Regions from separate parts of the Bacillus methanolicus genome, predicted to be linked through region 2. Evidence: riboswitches for the same ligand, from Rfam matches in the RefSeq annotation. Region 2 holds a riboswitch; each other region holds the start of a gene.
The links. A riboswitch is a leader RNA that binds a small molecule or an ion and turns the genes downstream of it on or off. The one in region 2 is predicted to bind S-adenosylmethionine.
Positions count from the first base shown of each region.

Region 1: it holds a riboswitch for S-adenosylmethionine, as region 2 does, so the genes downstream of both, C0966_RS11865 (O-acetylhomoserine aminocarboxypropyltransferase/cysteine synthase family protein) here and C0966_RS06395 (methionine ABC transporter ATP-binding protein) in region 2, are expected to answer to the same signal.
Region 3: it holds a riboswitch for S-adenosylmethionine, as region 2 does, so the genes downstream of both, C0966_RS00395 (trans-sulfuration enzyme family protein) here and C0966_RS06395 (methionine ABC transporter ATP-binding protein) in region 2, are expected to answer to the same signal.

Region 1 covers NZ_PNFF01000002.1:19,458-26,632, reverse strand. The annotation lists gene C0966_RS11895 (acetyl-CoA C-acetyltransferase) at 1-146, shown strand, start outside; gene C0966_RS11890 (acyl-CoA dehydrogenase family protein) at 206-1,990, shown strand; gene C0966_RS11885 (arsenate reductase family protein) at 2,154-2,513, shown strand; gene gcvH (glycine cleavage system protein GcvH) at 2,611-2,994, shown strand; gene C0966_RS11875 (toprim domain-containing protein) at 3,186-3,551, shown strand; gene C0966_RS11870 (thioredoxin family protein) at 3,553-3,864, shown strand; SAM riboswitch class I at 4,141-4,241, shown strand; gene C0966_RS11865 (O-acetylhomoserine aminocarboxypropyltransferase/cysteine synthase family protein) at 4,330-5,646, shown strand; SAM riboswitch class I at 5,792-5,905, shown strand; gene C0966_RS11860 (methionine ABC transporter ATP-binding protein) at 6,103-7,128, shown strand; gene C0966_RS11855 (methionine ABC transporter permease) at 7,121-7,175, shown strand, end outside.
Region 2 covers NZ_PNFF01000001.1:1,276,045-1,283,219, reverse strand. The annotation lists gene modA (molybdate ABC transporter substrate-binding protein) at 1-251, shown strand, start outside; gene C0966_RS06400 (nitroreductase family protein) at 632-1,243, shown strand; SAM riboswitch class I at 1,442-1,548, shown strand; gene C0966_RS06395 (methionine ABC transporter ATP-binding protein) at 1,622-2,635, shown strand; gene C0966_RS06390 (methionine ABC transporter permease) at 2,625-3,290, shown strand; gene C0966_RS06385 (MetQ/NlpA family ABC transporter substrate-binding protein) at 3,316-4,155, shown strand; gene fdhD (formate dehydrogenase accessory sulfurtransferase FdhD) at 4,243-5,049, opposite strand; gene C0966_RS06375 (FdhF/YdeP family oxidoreductase) at 5,377-7,175, shown strand, end outside.
Region 3 covers NZ_PNFF01000001.1:94,097-101,271, reverse strand. The annotation lists gene C0966_RS00400 (PLP-dependent aspartate aminotransferase family protein) at 1-1,551, opposite strand, end outside; SAM riboswitch class I at 1,684-1,794, opposite strand; gene C0966_RS00395 (trans-sulfuration enzyme family protein) at 1,894-3,036, opposite strand; SAM riboswitch class I at 3,206-3,311, opposite strand; gene C0966_RS00390 (hypothetical protein) at 3,432-3,566, opposite strand; gene C0966_RS00385 (DEAD/DEAH box helicase) at 3,893-5,053, opposite strand; gene thiE (thiamine phosphate synthase) at 5,173-5,844, opposite strand; gene thiD (bifunctional hydroxymethylpyrimidine kinase/phosphomethylpyrimidine kinase) at 5,849-6,664, opposite strand; gene thiM (hydroxyethylthiazole kinase) at 6,680-7,175, opposite strand, start outside.

The sequences.
Region 1 (7,175 bases), on a different contig from region 2:
CCCTCGGCCATCCGCTTGGATGTACGGGAGCAAAGCTGACTCTTTCGCTTATTCATGAATTAAGAAGAAGAAATGAACAATTTGGTGTTGTAACAATGTGTATCGGCGGCGGTATGGGGGCAGCCGGAGTTTTCGAATTGCTGTAATCACATAATTGGGAGATCCGCAGGTGTTCATTCTAAATAATGAATGGAGGAAAAATAAAATGTCGTACGATACAGAAAGCTTAGTAAAAGGCGGAAGCTTTTTAATTGAAGATATTTCATCTCATCAAGTCTTCACTCCTGAAGATTTCAACGATGAACAAAAAATGATTGCAAAGACAACAGAAGATTACGTTGTGAATGAAGTTGTTCCTGAAATTGAACACTTGGAAAACCATGAGTTTGACCGATCTGTAAAATTATTAAAGCAAGCAGGGGAATTAGGGTTATTAGGTGCAGACGTACCTGAAGAATACGGTGGTCTCGGGCTTGATAAAATAAGTTCAGCTCTCATCGCGGAGAAAATGTCTCGTGCCGGCGGTTTCTCCATTTCCCACGGTGCACATGTTGGAATCGGCTCTCTTCCAATTGTCCTTTTCGGAAATGAAGAACAAAAGCAAAAATACTTGCCGCTTCTGGCAACAGGTGAAAAGATTGCGGCCTACGCCTTAACAGAACCGGGCTCTGGCTCTGATGCACTTGGTGCCAAAACGACAGCAAAATTAAATGCAGAAGGCACTCACTATGTGTTAAACGGTGAAAAACAATGGATTACAAATGCCGGCTTTGCAGATGTATTTATCGTTTACGCAAAAATTGACGGCGAGCATTTCACTGCCTTCATCGTAGAAAGAGAATTCCCCGGCGTTTCAACAGGCGCAGAAGAAAAGAAAATGGGGATTAAAAGTTCCTCTACCCGGACATTAATTCTGCAAGATGCTCTTGTACCGAAAGAAAACCTTCTCGGTGAACCGGGAAAAGGGCATGTCATTGCATTTAATATCTTGAATATTGGACGCTATAAACTTGGAGTTGGTGCAGTGGGAGGTTCGAAGCGTGCATTTGAAATAACTGTTCAATATGCAAATCAGCGACGGCAGTTTAAAACACCAATTGCACAATTTAACTTAACAAAAGAAAAACTGGGCACGATGGCTTCCAAGCTGTATGCTGCTGAAAGCTCCGTTTACCGCACAGTTGGTTTGTTTGAGGAGCGCATGAACAAATTAACGGATCAACAAATAAAAGAAGGTTTAGAAGCAGCAAAGTCGATTGCTGAATATGCGATCGAGTGCTCTCTAAATAAATTTTTTGCAACAGAAGTCCTTGATTATATTGCTGACGAAGGAGTTCAAATCCACGGCGGGTACGGTTTCATGGCGGAATATGAGATTGAAAGAATTTACCGTGATTCCCGGATCAACCGCATTTTTGAAGGAACTAACGAAATCAATCGTCTTCTTGTTCCAGGAACATTTCTTCGCAAAGCAATGAAAGGCGAACTTCCGCTTCTTCAGAAGGCACAATCCATTCAGGAAGAATTAATAATGCTAATGCCGGAAGAACCAGGAAATGAGCCGCTTGCACAAGAAAAATACTTAGTGAAAAATGCGAAAAAAATCGGCTTGCTTGCTGCAGGCCTTGCAGTACAAAAATATGGCAAAGCCCTTGAAAAAGAACAGGAGATCCTTGTTAATATTGCTGATATTGTATCAAATGTGTACGCAATGGAATCAGCTGTATTGCGTACAGAAAAAGCGATTGATAAATTCGGCTTAGAAAAGAGCAAACAAAAGCTTCTTTATACGCAAATTTTTTGTCAGGAAGCGTTCAATGAAATTGAACAACATGCGAAAGAAACGATTGTTGCAGCTGAACAGGGTGATACGCTCCGCATGCTCCTTTCTGCACTGCGTAAATTCACCCGACATACACCAATTAATGTAATTGCCAAAAAACGTGAAGCTGCAGACAAATTAATTGAAGCAGAACGTTATATCGTGTAATACAAGTGGCTCCCTTCTCTTCACGAGGGAGCTTTTTCTTTGTAAATTTTACTGCAGGAAAAATTAGAAGAATGTCACTCAATGTTAGGAAATTTACAACTATTATGGTACTATGACATTGACCGATTAATTTTTGGATAAGATAACATTGGGTGGTGGATGAATGGCATTAGCTTTTTATTGGTATCCAAAATGCGGCACTTGCAGGAAGGCGAAAAAGTGGCTTGAAGCCCATAATATAGCCTTTAAAGAAATACATATTGCAGAAACTCCTCCTTCACGTGCGGAATTAGAAGAAATGATCGAAAAAAGCGGACTTGAGTTGAAAAAGTTTTTTAATACAAGCGGTCAAAAATATCGTGAATTAGGCTTAAAGGACAAAATAAAAACGGCCTCACGAGACGAACTGCTTGATTTGTTAGCTTCAGACGGCATGTTAATCAAACGTCCCATTGTAACCGACGGCAATAAAGTAACAGTTGGTTTTAAAGAAGAAGAATTTGAAAAAATGTGGTTATCATAAGAAAATATTGAAGATATTAGTTTTTATTGGCAAACATAGGTGAATAATTGTTATTATTCGATTATGGAATATGAATTAATTTTGGAGGGATTATCATATGAATACACCAAAAGAGTTGCGTTATTCTGAAGAGCACGAGTGGGTAAAAGTAGAAGGGGACAAGGTGCGCGTAGGAATCACTGACTTTGCACAGTCAGAACTCGGCGACATTGTTTTCGTTGAACTTCCTGAAGTAGGAGACAAAGTGACTGCCGATGAGCCATTTGGTAGCGTCGAATCTGTAAAAACTGTTTCCGAATTATATGCGCCGATTAGCGGCACGGTTGTAGAAGTAAATGAAGAATTGAATGACAACCCTGAATTTGTAAATGAATCTCCGTATGAAAAAGCATGGATGATTGTAATCGAACCATCTGATATAAGTGAAGTCGACAACTTAATGACAGCTGAACAATATGAAGAAATGATAAAAGAAGATTAATTTTGAAAGCGCCTTGAAGTTTCAAGGCGTTTTTTTCATGATTTTTACAAACGTATTTCCAAGGCTTGTCTTTTGCAATCATTCTAAAAATAAGTAACAATAGAGTTATCTGCAATGGAGGAGATTACACAAAAAGAACGAAAACTGAATATGGTGATGTAAGAATATTACTCTATTCACAGGTGATAAAGATGATCGAAGAAAAAATTGAGAAAGTCTTAATTGTTGAAGGAAAATCTGATAAAAGAAAAGTCAAAAGCATTGTAAAGGAGCCTGTTGAAATTTTTTGCACAAATGGAACAATCAGTATGACAAAGCTTGATGAATGGATTGATCTCCTTTTTGAAAAGGATGTTTATATACTTGTTGATTCAGATGAAGCAGGTGAAAAGCTGCGCAAGCTATTAAAAAGGGAATTTCCTAACGCTGAACATTTATACATTGACAGGATGTACAGGGAAGTAGCGACTGCGCCGGAACATCATTTAGCAACCGTACTATTAGGAGCGAACATTGATGTTCACACCCATTATTTAAAAAAGGATGATTATTTTTAAGATGAAGGAATGGACACAGCAAGATATAAAAAATTCAGTGAAAGATAAAAAAACAGCAGCGATCTATTTTTATACTCCTTTATGCGGAACATGCCAGGTTGGAGGAAAGATGCTTGAAGTTGTTTCAGAATTACTGCCGTTGATTCCCTTCGGTAAAGCGGATTTAAATTATATGCCCGATCTTGCAAAAGAGCTTTCAATTGAAAGTGTGCCGTGTTTACTTTTGGTAAAAGATGGGGAATTGATGGAAAAAATCTATGCTCTTCGTTCTGTTCCTTATTTATTGGATAAAATTAAAACGACATTAAGTTAATGAAGAATCAGGTGTTTTAATCCTGGTTCATTTTTTTTTTTAGACTAAATAAAACTAGAATAATCGTGAAGTTGTATGATTTGACATATTTCTCGGGAAATGATCGGTATTGTTATTTTTAATGTCGAACGTGTGATAGAGGTATTAACAAATAACAAGGAATATATTAATGCTGAAATTAATTTCTTACTAAAAGGATAATATTAGTTGACTATGAGAATAAAAGATGATAATATCATTTTAAATATTCTAACTAGTTTGACGGAAAAAATTATAATCTTATCTAGAGCGGCGGAGGGACTGGCCCAATGAAGCCCGGCAACCGGTTTTATACACGGTGCTAATTCCAGCAGAGCAGCCGCTCTGAAAGATAAGAAGAGATGATCAAGACCCCTCTTCTTATGGAAGAGGGTTTTTTTATCTATATTTTGAAAAAATTTTCATTAATTTTAAGGAGAGTTGATGATGACAGAAAAACAAAAGAATTATCGCCTTGAAACATTAGGAGTTCACGGGGGGTTATCTCCTGATCCGGTAACAGGGGCAAGAGCTGTGCCAATCTATCAAAATAACGCTTATCAATTTAAGAATACGGAACATGCTGCAAATCTATTTGCATTAAAAGAGCCTGGCTATATTTATACACGGATTCACAATCCAACTGTCACAGTATTCGAAGAGAGGGTTGCATTGCTTGAAGGCGGTGTTGGCGCGTTGGCACTTGCCAGCGGACAGACTGCCATCACTCTCGCTATCTTAAATATTGCTGAAGCAGGAGACGAAATTGTAGCAGCTTCCAATCTATATGGAGGAACGTACAACCTATTTACTGTTACGCTTCCGAAATATGGCATCAATGTTAAGTTGGTTGATTCTACCGATCCGGAAAATTTCCGCAAGGCTATTACGGAAAAAACAAAGGCTGTTTTTGCTGAAACAATCGGGAACCCTTCTTTAAGAGTGCTGGACATTGAAAAAGTTGCAAATATTGCCCATGAAGCGGGAATTCCGTTGATAATTGATAATACATTTGCCACCCCATACCTTTGCCGTCCAATCGAGCATGGAGCCGATATTGTCATCCATTCTGCAACAAAATGGATTGTAGGAAATGGAACAACATTAGGCGGAATTATTGTCGATGGCGGAAAATTCAATTGGAATTCACCAAAATTCCCTGGTTTCACTGAACCGGATCCAAGCTATCATAATATTGTTTACAGTGAGGCGCTTGGTCCTCTCGCTTATATTGTAAAAGCCCGTGTTCAGCTTCTTAGAGATTTGGGCCCGGCATTAAGCCCGCAAAATGCTTTCCAATTCACTTTGGGTCTGGAGACGCTCCATGTGCGGATGAAAGAACACGTTGCAAACGCACAAAAAATCGTCAGCTATTTGGAAAACCATCCGGCTGTAAAATGGATTTTGTATCCAGGACATGAAAGCCATCCTGATAAAGCTCTTGCAGAAAAGTATTTGCCAAAAGGAGCTGGCTCAATCGTTGTTTTCGGAATCGAAGGAGGACGGGAGGCCGGCGCCAAACTGATCAATTCTCTAACACTTTGGGCGCATGTTGCCAATGTCGGAGATGCAAAAAGTTTAATCATCCATCCGGCAAGCACTACTCATCAGCAGTTAGATGCTGAAGGATTAAAAGCTGCCGGGGTTCCTGAGGATCTCATTCGTCTTTCAGTCGGCATCGAGCATGTGGATGACTTAATTGAAGACCTTGAGCAGGCAATTGAAGCGGCTACAGGTATTACATCACTCTCCGCAAAAGCTTAGAAATTCAAAAAATGACTTATAATCAACAAATAATAATGCAAAAATATGTCATTGACACCTTTTTATATCCGTGATAGGATAACGTTTGTAATTAATTGTTGCTTAAATCTATTAAATTATTAATTGAATAGAGAATGATGTTTCGCTCTTATCAAGAGAGGTGGAGGGATGTGCCCTATGAAACCCGGCAACCGTCACTGCCATTTATGCAGTGAAATGGTGCCAATTCACACAAAGCATAAGCTTTGAAAGATGAGAGAAAGGATAGATAATGATAAAGCCTTTCTGCTCATGTGCAGAAAGGCTTTTTATATAATCCGAACAGGGCGAGCAGCGGAAATGCCGAATGAATTTCCGTCTCCTGTTGAAATATAAGTTGAAACACCAATAAGCAGCCTGAGATTACAAAATGATAACGATCTATGTGTTAACTCGGATATAAAGAAGGTGAATCATTTGATTACAATAAAAAACGTGAAAAAGATTTATCCTTCCAAACACGGCCAAGTGAAAGCGGTTGATAATGTCAACCTAGAGATAAAAGAAGGAGAGATCTTTGGAGTCATTGGCTATAGCGGCGCCGGTAAAAGTACATTAATCCGGATGCTGAACGGTCTTGAAATTCCGACAGAAGGTTCCATCACAGTAGCGGGCAGGGAAGTTTCAAAAATCAGAGGGAGTGAGCTGCGAAAAGCCCGCCACGAAATCGGCATGATTTTCCAACACTTCAACTTGCTTTGGTCTCGCACCGTTCGCGAAAATATCGCATTTCCCCTTGAAATTGCAGGAGTCAATCGAACAGAACGGCTTAAACGCGTGGATGAGTTAATAAAGCTTGTCGGGCTTGAAGGAAGAGAAGATGCATACCCTTCTCAGCTCAGCGGCGGACAAAAGCAAAGAGTTGGTATTGCCAGGGCACTTGCCAACAATCCAAAAGTCCTTTTGTGTGATGAAGCAACATCTGCATTGGATCCGCAAACAACCGATTCCATTCTTGAATTGCTTGTGGATATAAATAAGCGGTTAGGTTTAACCATCGTCCTGATTACGCATGAAATGCATGTCATCAGAAAAATATGCCATCGCGTTGCGGTCATGGAAGGCGGCAAAGTCGTTGAACTCGGATCTGTCCTGGAAGTATTTAAGAACCCTCAGCAGCCGATTACAAAGAGGTTTGTTCAACAGGTTACAGAACCTGAGGAAACAAAAGAAACCGTTCAGCACTTGCTTGATAGCTATCCGCATGGACAAGTAGTCAAGCTGACGTTTGTCGGGGATGCTGCTCAACAGCCGCTTATGACAAACCTTATACGTAATTACCAGGTTACGGCGAATATTTTGCAGGGCAAAATTTCGCAAACCCAAAACGGGTCTTATGGCACTTTATTTATTCACATAGATGGTGAAGATGAAGAGATAACAAAAGCGGTTGATTATATCCGCTCACTGCAAGTTGGAGTGGAGGTGATCAATCATGCTTGAAACATTGCTGCCAAACGTTAACTGGGAGAAAATGTGGGAAGCAACAT
Region 2 (7,175 bases):
TATTGACATATGTGGAAACCGGAAATGTTGATGCAGGGATCGTTTATAAAACGGATGCACTCGCTTCAAACAAGATCGATATTGTTGATGTTGTTGAAGAAAAATCGCATACTCCGATTATTTATCCTCTTGGGGTCATGAAAGAATCGGGAAACAAAGAGGAAGCGATCAAGTTTTATGATTTTTTACAAACCGATAAGGCAATGAATGTTTTTGAGAAATATGGCTTCATCCCTTTGAATCAAAAATAGAGAATTTTGGAAAAGAGAAGGTGGCCGTCCAAAAGACTTGTTAGTTCTTTTAGCCGGCCCTTTTTCATTTTCTAAGTGCCATTGGAATATAAACCACAATGGATCGTTCTTGTTGTCTGTCGATTACTGTATATTTTATCACCAAACTTTTCTCAAAATCTTCTTAAACAGTGAACTTTATACCTTTACAAGACTTTTCTTTCTGATGATAATTTTACAAATTCGATACAGAAAATCTTCAAAATTGTGAACAAAAGCTACAAAGGTATGTTCAGTGCCAATAATTTGCATCTAAAAAGCAAATCATGTATGATTCCGAACTGTAAACGGCAGGGCTGACATGAAATTTATCAACAAAAACATCAGAGGAGAGGATTATCGTGACCGACATATTTGGTATTATCGAGGAAAGACGTTCTGTAAGAGATTTTGATCCGGAACAAAGCATTTCGCGTGATGAATTAATGGAAATTCTGGAACTTGCTGGCCGTGCACCATCTGCATGGAACCTTCAGCATTGGCATTTCATGGTTTTTCATGGAAAAGAAATACAAAAAAAATTATTGCCAATCGCAAACAATCAATCACATACTTTTGAATCATCAGCCGTTATTGCCGTTCTTGGAGACCTTCAAGCTGATAAAAAAATTGAGGCAGTATATCGTCCTCAAGTAGAGTCAGGAAGAATTACCCAAGAGATAATGGATCGAAAAGCAAGTCAAGTCAAACGAGTGTATCAAGACAAAACATATGCACTGGCGGCGGCACACAGCAATGCATCATTGGCAGCCATGCAGCTTATGCTGGCAGCAAAAGGGAAGGGCTGGGATACATGTCCAATGGTCGGGTTTGATAAAGAAAAGTTTATAAAAGAATTTAACGTAGATGAACGATATACCCCTGTTATGCTCATTGCGATTGGAAAAGCATTAAAACCGGGTCGACAGTCTGACCGCCTGAATATCGAAGAATTAATAACATGGGTGAAATAAAAGAATACATAGCACCTAATTCATTTTTTCTCTTTTTCCAATTACATATGTAATAGGTGCTTAGTGAAAAAATTTTCAATATTTATTGTTGCGTTGATAAAGCAACATTGTAAACGTTTTCTATCATCTTAATTAAGAAAAAAACTGTTGACATCTGAATTTTTTAATTTTATGATTCTTTTATAAAATTGAATAAGTTGCTTATCAAGAGTGACTGAGGGACCAGGCCCTATGACGTCCGGCAACCTCCTAACGGAAAGGTGCCACATCCTGCAGAATGAACATTTCATTCTGAAAGATAAGTCGTACATAAAAGCGATACCTCTTTCTGAATGAAAGAGGTATTTTTTTATTCGTTCTACAAAAGGAGGGTTACATATGATCGAAGTGAAGGATTTAGTCAAAATCTATGAAACAAAAAAAGGAAAAGTTGTCGGTGTTGACCATGTTTCACTTACTGTAAAAAAAGGAGAAATCTTTGGAATTGTCGGTTACAGCGGGGCAGGGAAAAGCTCGCTTCTGCGCTGTCTGAATCTTTTAGAAAAACCGACATCCGGTGAGATCATAATTGACGGTGTGTCGTTGACCTCTCTTAAGAAAAAAGAATTGAGGAAAGCCCGATTGAAAATAGGAATGATTTTTCAGCATTTTTATTTAGTCAGCTCAAAAACCGTCTATGAAAATATTGCTTTTGCATTAAAAGCGGCACACAAATCAAAAGCCGAGATCGATAAAAGGGTGAAAGAATTGCTCGAAATGGTCGGTCTGTCTGACAAAAGTGATGTCTATCCGTCGCAATTAAGCGGAGGACAAAAACAGCGCGTCGGTATTGCCCGGGCACTTGCAAATAATCCTTCCGTTCTTCTTTGCGATGAAGCCACTTCCGCTTTGGATCCGAGCACAACAAAGTCAATTCTGGAATTGCTTAAAAAAATAAACCGGGAGTTAGGGATCACTATTGTCTTGATTACACATGAAATGGAAGTTGTGAAGGACATATGCGACAGGATGGCTGTGATGCAAAATGGAAGAATCATTGAGGAAGGCAATGTTTATGATTTATTTGCAAATCCGCAGGAACAGTTAACAAAAGATTTTATCAACAGCATTCTGCAATTCGATCTTCCTGAAAATCTTTTACAAGATCGGCGCGGAAAAATTGTCAAAGTATTTTTTCAAGGAGCGATTGCCGAAGAGGCTGTTATTTCCGACGCTTTGCAGAAATTCTATGTAAAAGGAAATATTTTGCATGGAAAAATCGAGTATATCAAGGATACACCTTTAGGGATATTTATTATGGAATTAACTGGCGACCCCGATGAAGTTGAACGGGCAATCAGTTATATCACAGAACGAACTCAGCATTTGGAGGTGATTCGAAATGCAGCTTGATAGTTTAGTAGGATTAATTCCGGAATTAAACAAAGCGTTCTTTGAAACAATTTACATGGTTGGGATCTCCATTTTGGCAGCGATTATTGTCGGCCTGCCCACTGGAGTGCTCTTATTCGTAACGGACAGAGGATTATTTCTTGAAAATACGATCTTTAAAAACATTGTTGGTTTCATTGTTAATATGATTCGCTCAATCCCGTTCATTATTTTGTTAATTGCACTATTGCCGTTAGCAAAACTGATAGCGGGAACAACGATCGGTCCGACAGCTGCATCTGTATCGTTATCAGTAGCAGCGATTCCGTTTTTTGCTAGAATCGTCGAACAATCGCTTCGCGAGATTGACAAGGGAGTGATTGAAGCTGCAGTTGCGGCGGGGGCGTCACCTTGGATGATCATTAAGGATGTCCTTATTCCTGAAGCAAAACCGGGGATAATTCAGGGTGTTACTATAACGGTTATCAGTTTAATTGCATATTCCGCAATGGCGGGCATTGTTGGCGGCGGCGGTGTCGGGGACCTTGCCATCCGCTTTGGATACTATCGATATGACAATACGGTCATGATTACGACTGTTATCATCCTAATCTGCTTAGTCCAGCTGATCCAATTTGCAGGCGACAGAATAGCAAGATTAGTTGATAAAAGATAAATAATAACATAAGTGGGGGTCAACTATGAAAAAATTATTTCTATCATTCTTCCTTTTGCTTTCAATTGGCATTCTTGCAGCATGCGGTGCTGGAAGTGAAAAATCATCAGGTGACACAAAGCGGAGTGAAACAAAACAAATCACTTTCGGTGCAACATCAGGTCCATACAGTGATATGGTGAATAAAGCCATTAAACCAATTCTTGAAGAAAAAGGATATGAAGTGAAGGTCGTTGAGTTCAGCGACTATATTCAGCCAAACCTTGCACTTTCGCAAGGTGATCTTGATGCAAACCTTTTCCAGCATAAGATCTACATGGAAACATTTGCAAAAGAGCATAATCTTGATCTTTCTGAAGTCATTGTCGTACCGACAGCACCTATGGGCATTTATTCAAAGAAGTTCTCTTCACTTGATGAAGTGACGGACGGTGCTTCCATTGCTATCCCAAATGATCCGACGAATGCGGCACGCGCTTTCTTAATCTTACAAGATGCCGGACTTATTAAACTTGACCCAAATGCCAACCCGTTAACGGTTTCTGAGAAAGATGTGAAAGAAAACGTTAAGAACTTGACATTTAAGCCGCTTGAAGCTGCCCAGCTTCCGCGTGCAGTTGACAGTGTTGATCTTTCAGCAGTACCAGGGAACTTTGCCTTAGCAGCAAAAATGGATCTATTAGACGCACTTCAACTGGAAAACATGCCTGACCAATATCGCAATCGTGTCGTAATTAATACAAAAGACAAAGATGCTCAGTTTGTAAAAGATATAAAAGAAGCTGTTGAATCAGAAGCATTTGAAAAAGTAATCGATGAACAATTTAAAGGTTTCGGCAAACCGGAGTGGATGAAAAACCGTTAATCTTTGGAAGAGTTTCCGCAAAAATTCAAATTTCCGTAAAAAGGAATCTTTGAAAGCAAAACGCAAAAAGCTGACTGGACATAATTGTCAAGTCAGCTTTTCTAATTTTCCGGTAATCCTTTCCGGATGGGAATACACGTTAAAACTGTTGCCGCGGATGAAACCGACAGCCGTAATATTTAAATCGTGTGCAAGTTTGATCGCAAGGTCTGTCGGTGCAGATTTTGACAAAATTATCCCAACACCGATTTTCGCTGCTTTCAGTAAAACCTCTGAGGAAATTCTTCCGCTAAAGGCAATAATTTTGTCTTGAACCGGAACACGGTTTTGTATGCAGTAGCCAAAGATTTTGTCCAATGCGTTATGACGTCCGATATCCGTTCTTGCAATGAGCATTTCAGATTCGGAACAAAGAGCGGCATTATGAACTCCGCCCGTATTTTTAAATACAGTACTACTGTTCTGAAGCGCTTTCATAAGCGCAATACACTGATCTGGTTTAATCGTCATTTTCGAAGTTGACGTTCTGGCTGTTCGTGCATCATTGTGAAAATAAAACTGCCGGCTTTTCCCGCAGCATGAGCCGATAAATCGTTTCGAGTAGAATTGCTGGCTTGTTGTTACTTTTACATCTAAATCCACGTAAGCAAATCCTTTGCTGTCATCAATCTGAAGCCGGACAATATCATTTTCTGATCGAATGACACCTTCAGAAGCCAAAAAACCAATGACAAGTTCATCCAAATGTGTCGGAGTACAAACCATTGTTGCAAATTCTTCATCATTTAAAATAATGGTCAATGGAAATTCCGTGACTATTTCATCTAATTGCTCACGAAAAATTCCATTTTCAAACTTGAAAATATTGTTTCTGTAGCTGATTTGGTGCTCCATACTCATTTCACCATCCCACACATACCGAATTACTCAAAATATTAGCATAGAATAAAAAAATCGCAATAGTAAAAATTTTGCGAAATGCTTGTGTAAACATTAAAAAAATGATACGATTTTAAAAAATTCATAAATTTACAATAATTTTTCATACTTGATCGTGATTTTGTTGACGCTTTAAAATTGATACATTTTTTTTGATAACGGGTACTGTTAGTATATGGCAGCGCTTCTGTCAGCACTTACCGTCAATCGAATCCGGTACCTTGATCCCGGCCAGTTTGACGTTTTTTTATTATCCATTATTTTTTACGCGGAGGATTGGATATGGGAAAAACACAACATACTGGACCTATTAAATTGGATAAACGACTCCGTCCATCATTATGGGTTAGCCTTGCACCTATGGGCCTCGGAAAAGTAAAACCGCATCACATTCGCGATACAATGAAAGCCGTCTGGGAAAACAAAGATAATTTGCCTTATGCTTATCGGATCATAACTCAAGGTGTTTGCGACGGTTGTGCACTTGGTGTTTCCGGGTTATATGACAGGACGCTCACCGGTCCCCACATTTGTACGACTCGTCTGAATGTTCTCCGTTTAAACACGATGCCGGCAATCGATCCGGATTGGCTCGAAGATGTAGAAAAAATGAGAGAACTTGACAGTACACAGCTTCGTAAACTTGGGAGGATTCCTTATCCTCTTTCCAGAAAGAAAGGAGAAAAGAAGTTTACGAGAATTTCATGGGACGAGGCATTGAACCGTATCGCAGAGAAAATAAAAAGCATTGATCCGAAACAACTGGCTTTTTACTTGACGGCAAGAGGAATTACAAATGAAGTATATTATACTGCAGCGAAAACCGCCCGTTTTCTCGGTACGAACAACATTGATAACGCTTCGCGCATTTGCCATTCTCCAAGTAAAACTGCACTGAAGCGTTCCCTTGGAATTGGGGCATCAAGCTGTAGCTATAAAGATTGGATTGGAACCGATGTCCTTGTTTTCTGGGGCTCCGTTGCCGCTAATAATCAGCCTGTTTCAACAAAATACATGTATGCAGCGAAAAAAGCTGGTACAAAAATTATTACAATTAATCCGTATCGCGAGCCGGCAATGGAGAATTACTGGATTCCATCAATTCCGGAAAGTGCGCTGTTTGGGACAAAAATTGTTGATGACGTGTTTCAAGTGAACATCGGCGGCGACATCGCCTTCATGAACGGTGTGATGAAACACTGGTTTGAAATGGAAGAAAAAGCTCCCGGATCTGCAATTGACCACCGCTTTGTCAGCGAGCATACGAACGGCTTTGAAGAACTGAAAGCACATATACAAAAGCAGGAATGGGCTTTATTAGAGCAATCTTCCGGTTTAACAAAAGAACGAATGTATGAATTTGCAAAACTGCTTGCCGACTCCAAAACCGGTGTCTTTGTATGGAGCATGGGATTAACGCAGCACCGCTTTGCAACCGATAATATCTCGCAAGTAGCAAACCTCGCAATGCTTCGCGGCTTTATTGGCAGAGAGCATTGCGGTTTGATGCCGATCCGAGGCCACAGCAGTGTGCAAGGTTCAGGCGAAATGGGTGCCGACCCTTTCGTTTTGCCCGGCAGTGATTTTGATGAAATTAATGCCCGACGGATTGAAGAAATCTGGGGATTTAAGATTCCGAGATGGCAGGGGGATACGGTCGGACAATCGATCGAAAATATTATGCTTCCGGAGGGGCATGAGCGGAAAATAAAAGTATTCTATACAAGCGGCGGGAACTTCCTTGAAACGATGCCGAATCCTAAATTCATTAAGGAAGCTCTGGAAAATGTTGAAATGCGTGTTCATCAGGATATTATTTTTAATACGTCAACATTACTTGATGCAAAAGAAGAAGTTATCATTCTTCCGGCAATGACCCGGTATGAGCAGCCCGGCGGAGGAACATCTACGAGCACCGAGAGAATGGTGTACTTCAGTCCGGAAATTGAGGGACCAAGAATAGAAGAAGCACGACCGGAATGGGAAATTTATGTAGATCTTGCTTCGCGTGTATACCCTGAGAAGAAAGAACTTATTTATTTTAATAGTGCACAGGAGATTCGCAACGAAATCGCGGTTGC
Region 3 (7,175 bases), 1.2 Mb from region 2:
AGGATATGCTTGTTCTCCAAGTACTTCTGTTTCTCTCGGATTGACCGGAACAATTTTATATCCAAGCCGCTTCATTTTCCGTGCCAATCGATTGCTCGGACGCCCCGGGTTGCTGCTTAAACCGACAATTGCCAGCGTTTTTGGCCGCTGTATTTCTTTCCCATCAACAACTTCCCGGACAAATGGCGATTGGAGCGCCCAGCGGATAACCCCCTCGTCATTTACTGCCGTATCTCCTTTTTCAGCACCCTTTGAAGAAATTCCGGTCGCCTGATAAAAAGCCTGGTCTAAATCATTTATCAGATCACGAACCGATTCAAGCCCAACAGACAAACGGATCAATTCTTCACTGACACCTGTTTTCTTAAGATCTTCTGCACTCAACTGCTGATGTGTCGTTGAAGCCGGATGTATAATGAGTGACTTCGCGTCCCCGACATTAGCAACATGGGACCATAAAGCTATATGGTCGATTACTTTTTTACCCGCTTCCCGGCCGCCTTTAATTCCGAAATTCACAATTGAACCAAAGCCGTTTCTCAAGTATTTTTTCGCAAGTTCGTGAGCAGGGTGGTCTTCCAGGCCAGGGTATGATACCCACTCTACTGCCGGATGAGATTTCAAAAATTGAGCAACCTTTAACGCATTTTCAGTATGTTTTTCCATCCGAAGATGAAGCGTTTCAAGCCCTTGCAGCAACAGGAATGCATTTTGCGGGCTTAAGCAAGAACCAAAGTCCCTTAACAGCTGAACTCTCAGCTTTGTACTAAAGGCTAACGTTCCAAAATCATTTGCATATCTGATGCCGTTGTAGCTTGGATCAGGTTCTGTGAATCCAGGGAATTTTCCGTTATTCCAGTTGAAGCGCCCCCCATCAATAACAAGGCCGCCAATCGCTGTACCGTGTCCGCCAATCCATTTAGTTGCCGAGTGAACGACAATATCAGCTCCCCATTGAATCGGTTTGCAAATGTATGGGGTGGCAAACGTATTATCTATTATCAATGGAATTCCATTTTCATGCGCAATCTCTGCCACCGCTTCAATATCTAAAACATGAAGGCTCGGATTTCCGATAATCTCTCCATATAGAGCTTTCGTTTTTGGTGTAATCGCTTTGCGGAAATTTTCCGGATCTTTTGGATCGACAAAATGAACATTAATTCCGTATTTCGGAAGTGTAACGGCGAATAAATTATATGTACCACCGTAAAGATTGGATGCTGCAACAATTTCATCACCTGCCTGAGCAATATTCATAATGGATAAAGCAATTGCTGCCATTCCTGATGAAGTGGCAACTGCTGCTACTCCGTCTTCAAGCAGGGCAATTCTCTTTTCGAGGACATCGACTGTTGGATTTCCTATTCTTGAATAAATGTTTCCAGGTTCATCGAGCGAAAATAAGCTCTGGGCATGTTCGGTGTTATGAAATACATATGAGGTTGTTTGGTAAATCGGAACAGCCCGAGAACCGGTTGTTGGATCCGGTGATTGCCCTCCATGTAAAAGAATCGTCTCTACATCGTACGTATCATATTGTTTTGCCATTGTTTTTTCCTCCTAAATATAATTATTTTTATTGGTTTAGTAGGTTTAATACTTACATTTATTTGTGTTTTTTTACTATTCCGAAATCTATTTACGAAAAAACCCCCTCTTCATAAGAAGAGGGGGTTCCTCCTCTTATCTTTCAGACAATGAATTGTCTGCAGGAATTGGCACCTTTTCAAGCATTGCTTGAAGGTTGCCGGACTTCATCGGGCCTGATCCCTCCGTCACTCTTGATAAGAGATTGCTGATATTCTAATTTTAATCAATTAAAATATTAATTCGTTAACTTTATAAAGGATTATAATTTAGTTTATGAATCAAGTCAAACATAATTTTTCATTAAACAGAATTTTCAATCGCTTTTTCGAACACTTGAATGATGTCTTCCGGATGTTCAATTCCGACTGATATACGGACAACTTCTTTCGTGATTCCTAATGCTTCTCTTGCTTTAGGAGGCAGAGCACGGTGGGAAGTTGACATCGGATGTGAAACAGTCGTTTCCACTCCGGCAAGCGTCGGAATAATTTTCACCCAAGAAAGTGCACGGAAAAACTTATTTACATCCACTATTTTCGATAGCTCGATTGTGACGATCGCCCCAAAGCCTTCTTCTGAATGGTCAAAAGGATAGTATACTTTAGCCACATTTTCATTTGTCTTTAGAGCTTCGGCCAGCTTCCTGGCATTCTGAGACTGGCTTTTCATTCTTAAAGCGAGAGTTTTCAATCCACGGCATGTAAGCCACGCTTCAAACGGACTGACATTCGCACCGAGATTCACCACTTTTTTCCGTGCTTTGGCAACCATCTCTTCTTTGCCGACAACCACACCGGCCGTAATATCACTGTGTCCGCCAATATATTTTGTCGCACTATGAATAACTAAATCTGCCCCTAGTTTATAAGGATTGCAATGGTAAGGAGATGCAAATGTGTTATCAACAATTGTGACAAGATTGTACTTTTTGGCAAGATCCACAACAGCTTCAAGATTTTCAACTCTCAACAGCGGATTCGTAATTGACTCTGTGTAAAGGAGCTTTGTATTAGACTGAATCGCCTGTTCAACCTGTTGAAGGTCTGAAAATGGTACAAAAGTGGTCTCAATTCCAAGTTGGTTCAATTCATTTTTTAATAAATGAAAGCTTCCTCCATACAGGTCATCTGCAGCAACAATGTGATCACCGCTCTTAACTGCTGACAGCACCCCGGCAAGAATCGCTGAAATCCCGGAAGATGTCGCAACACCTGCTGGAGCCCCCTCGATAGCTGCCACTGCTTCACCGAGTTCATCAGTATTCGGATTGCCCGTACGGGTATATAAGTAGTTGCCTTCTCCCTTGTAATATCGTTCAAGATCATTAAGATCGTCAAACGTAAACGCGGAAGTTTGATAAATCGGGGTAACTTTACTTTTGATCGGGAGTTTTTGTTTTTTTACACTGTGCAATAAATTCGTTTCAAACCTCTCCGTCAACATTTCCACCTTCTTCAAAAAAATTGAAACTTTATCGAGGCTCATATTATGTAGAACAAATCAGATCCAAGCGCCCGTTACCTTCCACCTATATAGGTGAGGAACTACGGGTGATTAGAACATGATAATAAAAAACCTCTTCACAAAGAAGAGGCGTAAAGTTCATATCCTCCTCTTATCTTCCAGAACTTCTGTCTGCAGGATTTGGCACCTTTGCAATGAACCATGCAGGTTGCCGGGCTTCACAGGGCCTGTCCCTCCGCCTCTCCTGATAAGAGTATAATTTCTAAAATTCATAATATTAGCTGGAGTATAACAAAAAACGAGTTGATTCGTCAACTGGGTTTTTAAGATTAAAAGAGGTCCGTTTGAACGAATCCTCTTTCGGTGCCCATCAGTTAATCCTCGGGATTGTTTTGATTTTTTTTGTTTTTTGGTGAAGTAAATTCGACCAACTCTTCACTCGGATTGTTTCCTTTTTTCGCATTGTTGTTTCTTTGTGCGTTTGCATTTGCCGGTTTTGTACGTCCCATTGCAGCTCGACTCCTTTACTAATTTTCAAAAGTAGTATTGGTTTTTCGTTTGTTTATTATTCCCGGCAAGCGTTTCCTAATTAAGTGATCTTTTTGCTTCCGTTCCTTGTCATAGCAATATTTTTGCTTCGCTGTAAAGCAGATTCCGTAAAATATATAAAAGCGATTTTTTCGATATTACAGCGATTCTTTCAATTTAATTGCGATTTTTCGGATATTATTGCGATTATTTTAATTTAACTGCGATAATTCGGGTATTATTGCGATTTTTTCTATTTTACAGCGATTCGTTCACTTCGCCATAAAAAAGCTAGGCGCCTTGCTGCCTAGCTTTTCATTTCTTTTTTCGCATGATCGTCGGTTATTGCTCCTTTATAAAAGACTTTTTTATGAACAGGTATTTTCAACTCTTTAGCGAATTTCTTTAATTCCCGCTCTTCCCTGTCTGTCACAAACGAAATGACAGTGCCGCTTTCGCCAAATCTACCGGTTCTCCCTGAACGGTGCACGTACTGGTTCAAGTCTTTCGGAAAGTCGAAATGAATCACATGTGTAATCCCTTTAATATCAAGGCCTCTCGCTGCCACAACCGTTGCCAGCAGTAAATTACTTTCTCCTGTCCGGAAATTTTTTAATGCTTTTTGGCGTTCGATTTTATTCATCTCACTGTGCAATTTCTCTGCTTGGAGTTCTTTGTAGTGAAGTTTTTCTGCAAGCACCTGTAAGTTGCCGATATCCTTAACAAAAACAAGTGCTTTTATCCCTTTTAGCCGTGCGGCTTTCTCCAGTAATTTGATCTTATCTCGCTGCTCCGAAACAAAATAAATATGTTCAACATTCGAGGAGCCGATTGTTTCATCCTTTTTCACGCGAATGACTTCAGGATCGTTTGCAAGATCCTTTGCCGCTTCTTCTGTTTTGGATGCAAGTGTTGCTGAAAAAAGTGCGATCTGCCGGTCACTTAACGTTGTTTTAATGATATTTTTAACGGTATCGGCATGTTCAGGAATAAGAAGCTGGTCGCCTTCATCAAGAACGACCATCTTTACTTCATGCATTTTCAGCTTTTTCTGTTTGATTAGTTCAAATGTACGCCCCGGTGTGCCAATCACAACATGAGGATTTTTCTTTAATTTTTCAAGCTGCCGCTTCAAGTTGGCTCCCCCAATAAAGGAAGCGCCTCTTATTCCGCTTCCTTCAGACCACTTTTGGAATTCACCTAAAATTTGCATTACAAGTTCCTGAGAGGGAGCCAAAATCACAGCTTGTACGCTTTTTTTATTCGGATCGATTTTATGAAGCAAAGGCAGCAAATAGCTAAGTGTTTTTCCCGTTCCAGTCGGGGATTCTGCTATCACATCTTTTCCTTGTAAAATAAGCGGAATCGCCTGCTTTTGGATTGATGTTGGATTTTCAAAGCCTGATTTATTCCATGCTTCTTGTATAAACGGTTGTAATGTTGCAATGATTGATTGTTTTTCTGACATGTAGGATCTCCTTATGAATATTTTATAAAGAGTATTATTCCACATCTTTTTCAATATCGAAAGGAAGAGTTTAAAAAAGAGTGCCTTATAAAAAGCACTCTTTCCTCGAACTTAAGAATTTATTTTTGCAATCCGGCTAAAGAAACTACTGCTTCTTTAATTTGCTTTGTGCTTTCCAGAGGAGAAGCGGCCATGCTGATGGCAGATATGACAGAGACGCCATCAGCACCGGCTGCGACAACTTGTGCGGCATTCTTGGCATTTATACCGCCAATCCCGACTGCCGGGATGTCGATTCGCTTCTCTCGAAGTAAACGGAGCATGGCGGTGCCCTGTACTTGTTTAGCATCTTTTTTTGTTTCTGTCGGGAAGATAGGGCCAATGCCGACATAATCAGCGCCCGCTTGAATTGCAGCCTGCACTTCTTCGAGATTGTGAGCGGAGACGCCGAGGATTTTATTGCCGATTTTTTGCCGGACAGAATCTGCGGATTCATCCTCCTGGCCAATATGGACCCCATCGGCATCCAATTCAATTGCCAGGCCGACATCGTCATTTACAATAAATGGCACACCGTGTTTTTTGCAAATGCTTTGAACTTTCTTGGCAAAATCTTTTTTCTGTTCTCCGGTCAAAGCTCCGTTTCCTTTTTCGCGGAACTGAAACAAAGTCGCCCCTCCCCGAAGGGCTTCCGTTACAACTTCAAGAGGATCTTTTAGACAATTGTTGCTCCCCATTATAAAATAAACTTTTAACAGCTCCCGCATATTCTCTTTTGAAATTCCAGCCATGATATCACCTTTTTTCAGATACTAGTTTTTGCCGGTAAGCCCAGTGATTTGTCGGCCCGTGTCCTAGTCCGATTCCCAGTTGATTTTCAATTGCGGCAGCGATAAAATCTTTTGCTGTTTGGACTGCATTTTGTACCGTATTTCCCTTAGCCAGTTCAGCAGCAATCGCTGCAGCAAACGTACAGCCGGTTCCATGTGTGTTCTTAGTTTCAATTTTTTTGCTTTTAAAATAGTAAAACTCCCGACCGTCATATAACACATCAACCGCTTCACTCGCGTTTTCGTGTCCGCCTTTAATGACAACATTTCTGGCTCCCAGTTCAAAAATATACTTCGCTGCCTCAAAGCGGTCTTCAATCGTTTCAATTTTGATTCCTGTTATTGCTTCTGCTTCCGGAATATTTGGGGTAACAACTTCCGCAAGCGGGAGCAAGCGATTTTTCAAAGCGCTGATCGCTTCATTTTGCAATAACGGTGCTCCTCCTTTTGCTATCATAACCGGATCGACAACAACATTTTTCCAGCCGAATTTTTTGATTTTGCCGGCAACAGCCTCAATGATTTCACTGTTGAACAGCATGCCTGTTTTCACTGCATCGGCGCCAAGATCTGTACCTATCGATTCGATCTGTTGTTCAACAGCCTGAACGGAAAGCGGGTAAACACCTTGAACCCCTAAAGTGTTCTGGGCCGTAACAGCTGTTATGGCAGACATGCCAAAAACTTCTAGTTCCTGAAAAGTTTTTAAATCGGCTTGGATCCCGGCTCCGCCTCCGCTGTCCGAACCGGCAATCGTTAAAGCTTTGTGTACTTTTTTCATAGATTCTGGCCTCCTTTACACTCGTTCAACCGAAGCTAAGTTTCTTATATCATCAGATGAAAGTTTGGCTAACTGGTTTAAAAATTCAATTTGAAAACTGCATGGTCCTTTGTCAGATGTTTTATCAGCCGCGATTTCAGCTGCCACTCCATAGCAGGCTAATGCAGCGGCAGAAGCTTCTAATAGGTTTTTTTCTACGGCAGAAAAGGCGCCGATAATTGAAGTCAGCAGACACCCTGTACCAGTAACCTTAGTTAAAATTGGATGTCCGTTACGGATGAGGTATGTCGTTTCACCGTCGGAAGCTACATCCTCCTTTCCTGTAACAGCAATGGTTGTTCCCAATTGTCTGGCAGCTTTTTTGGTCAGTTCGATAACATCTCCATTGCCTTCCCCTGCATCAACGCCTTTAATAAACCAGTTTTCACCGATCACATTTGCAACTTCTGCAGCGTTGCCCCTGATGACGGAAATTTTGAGATCATTGACAATTTTCTTCGCTACAGCTGTC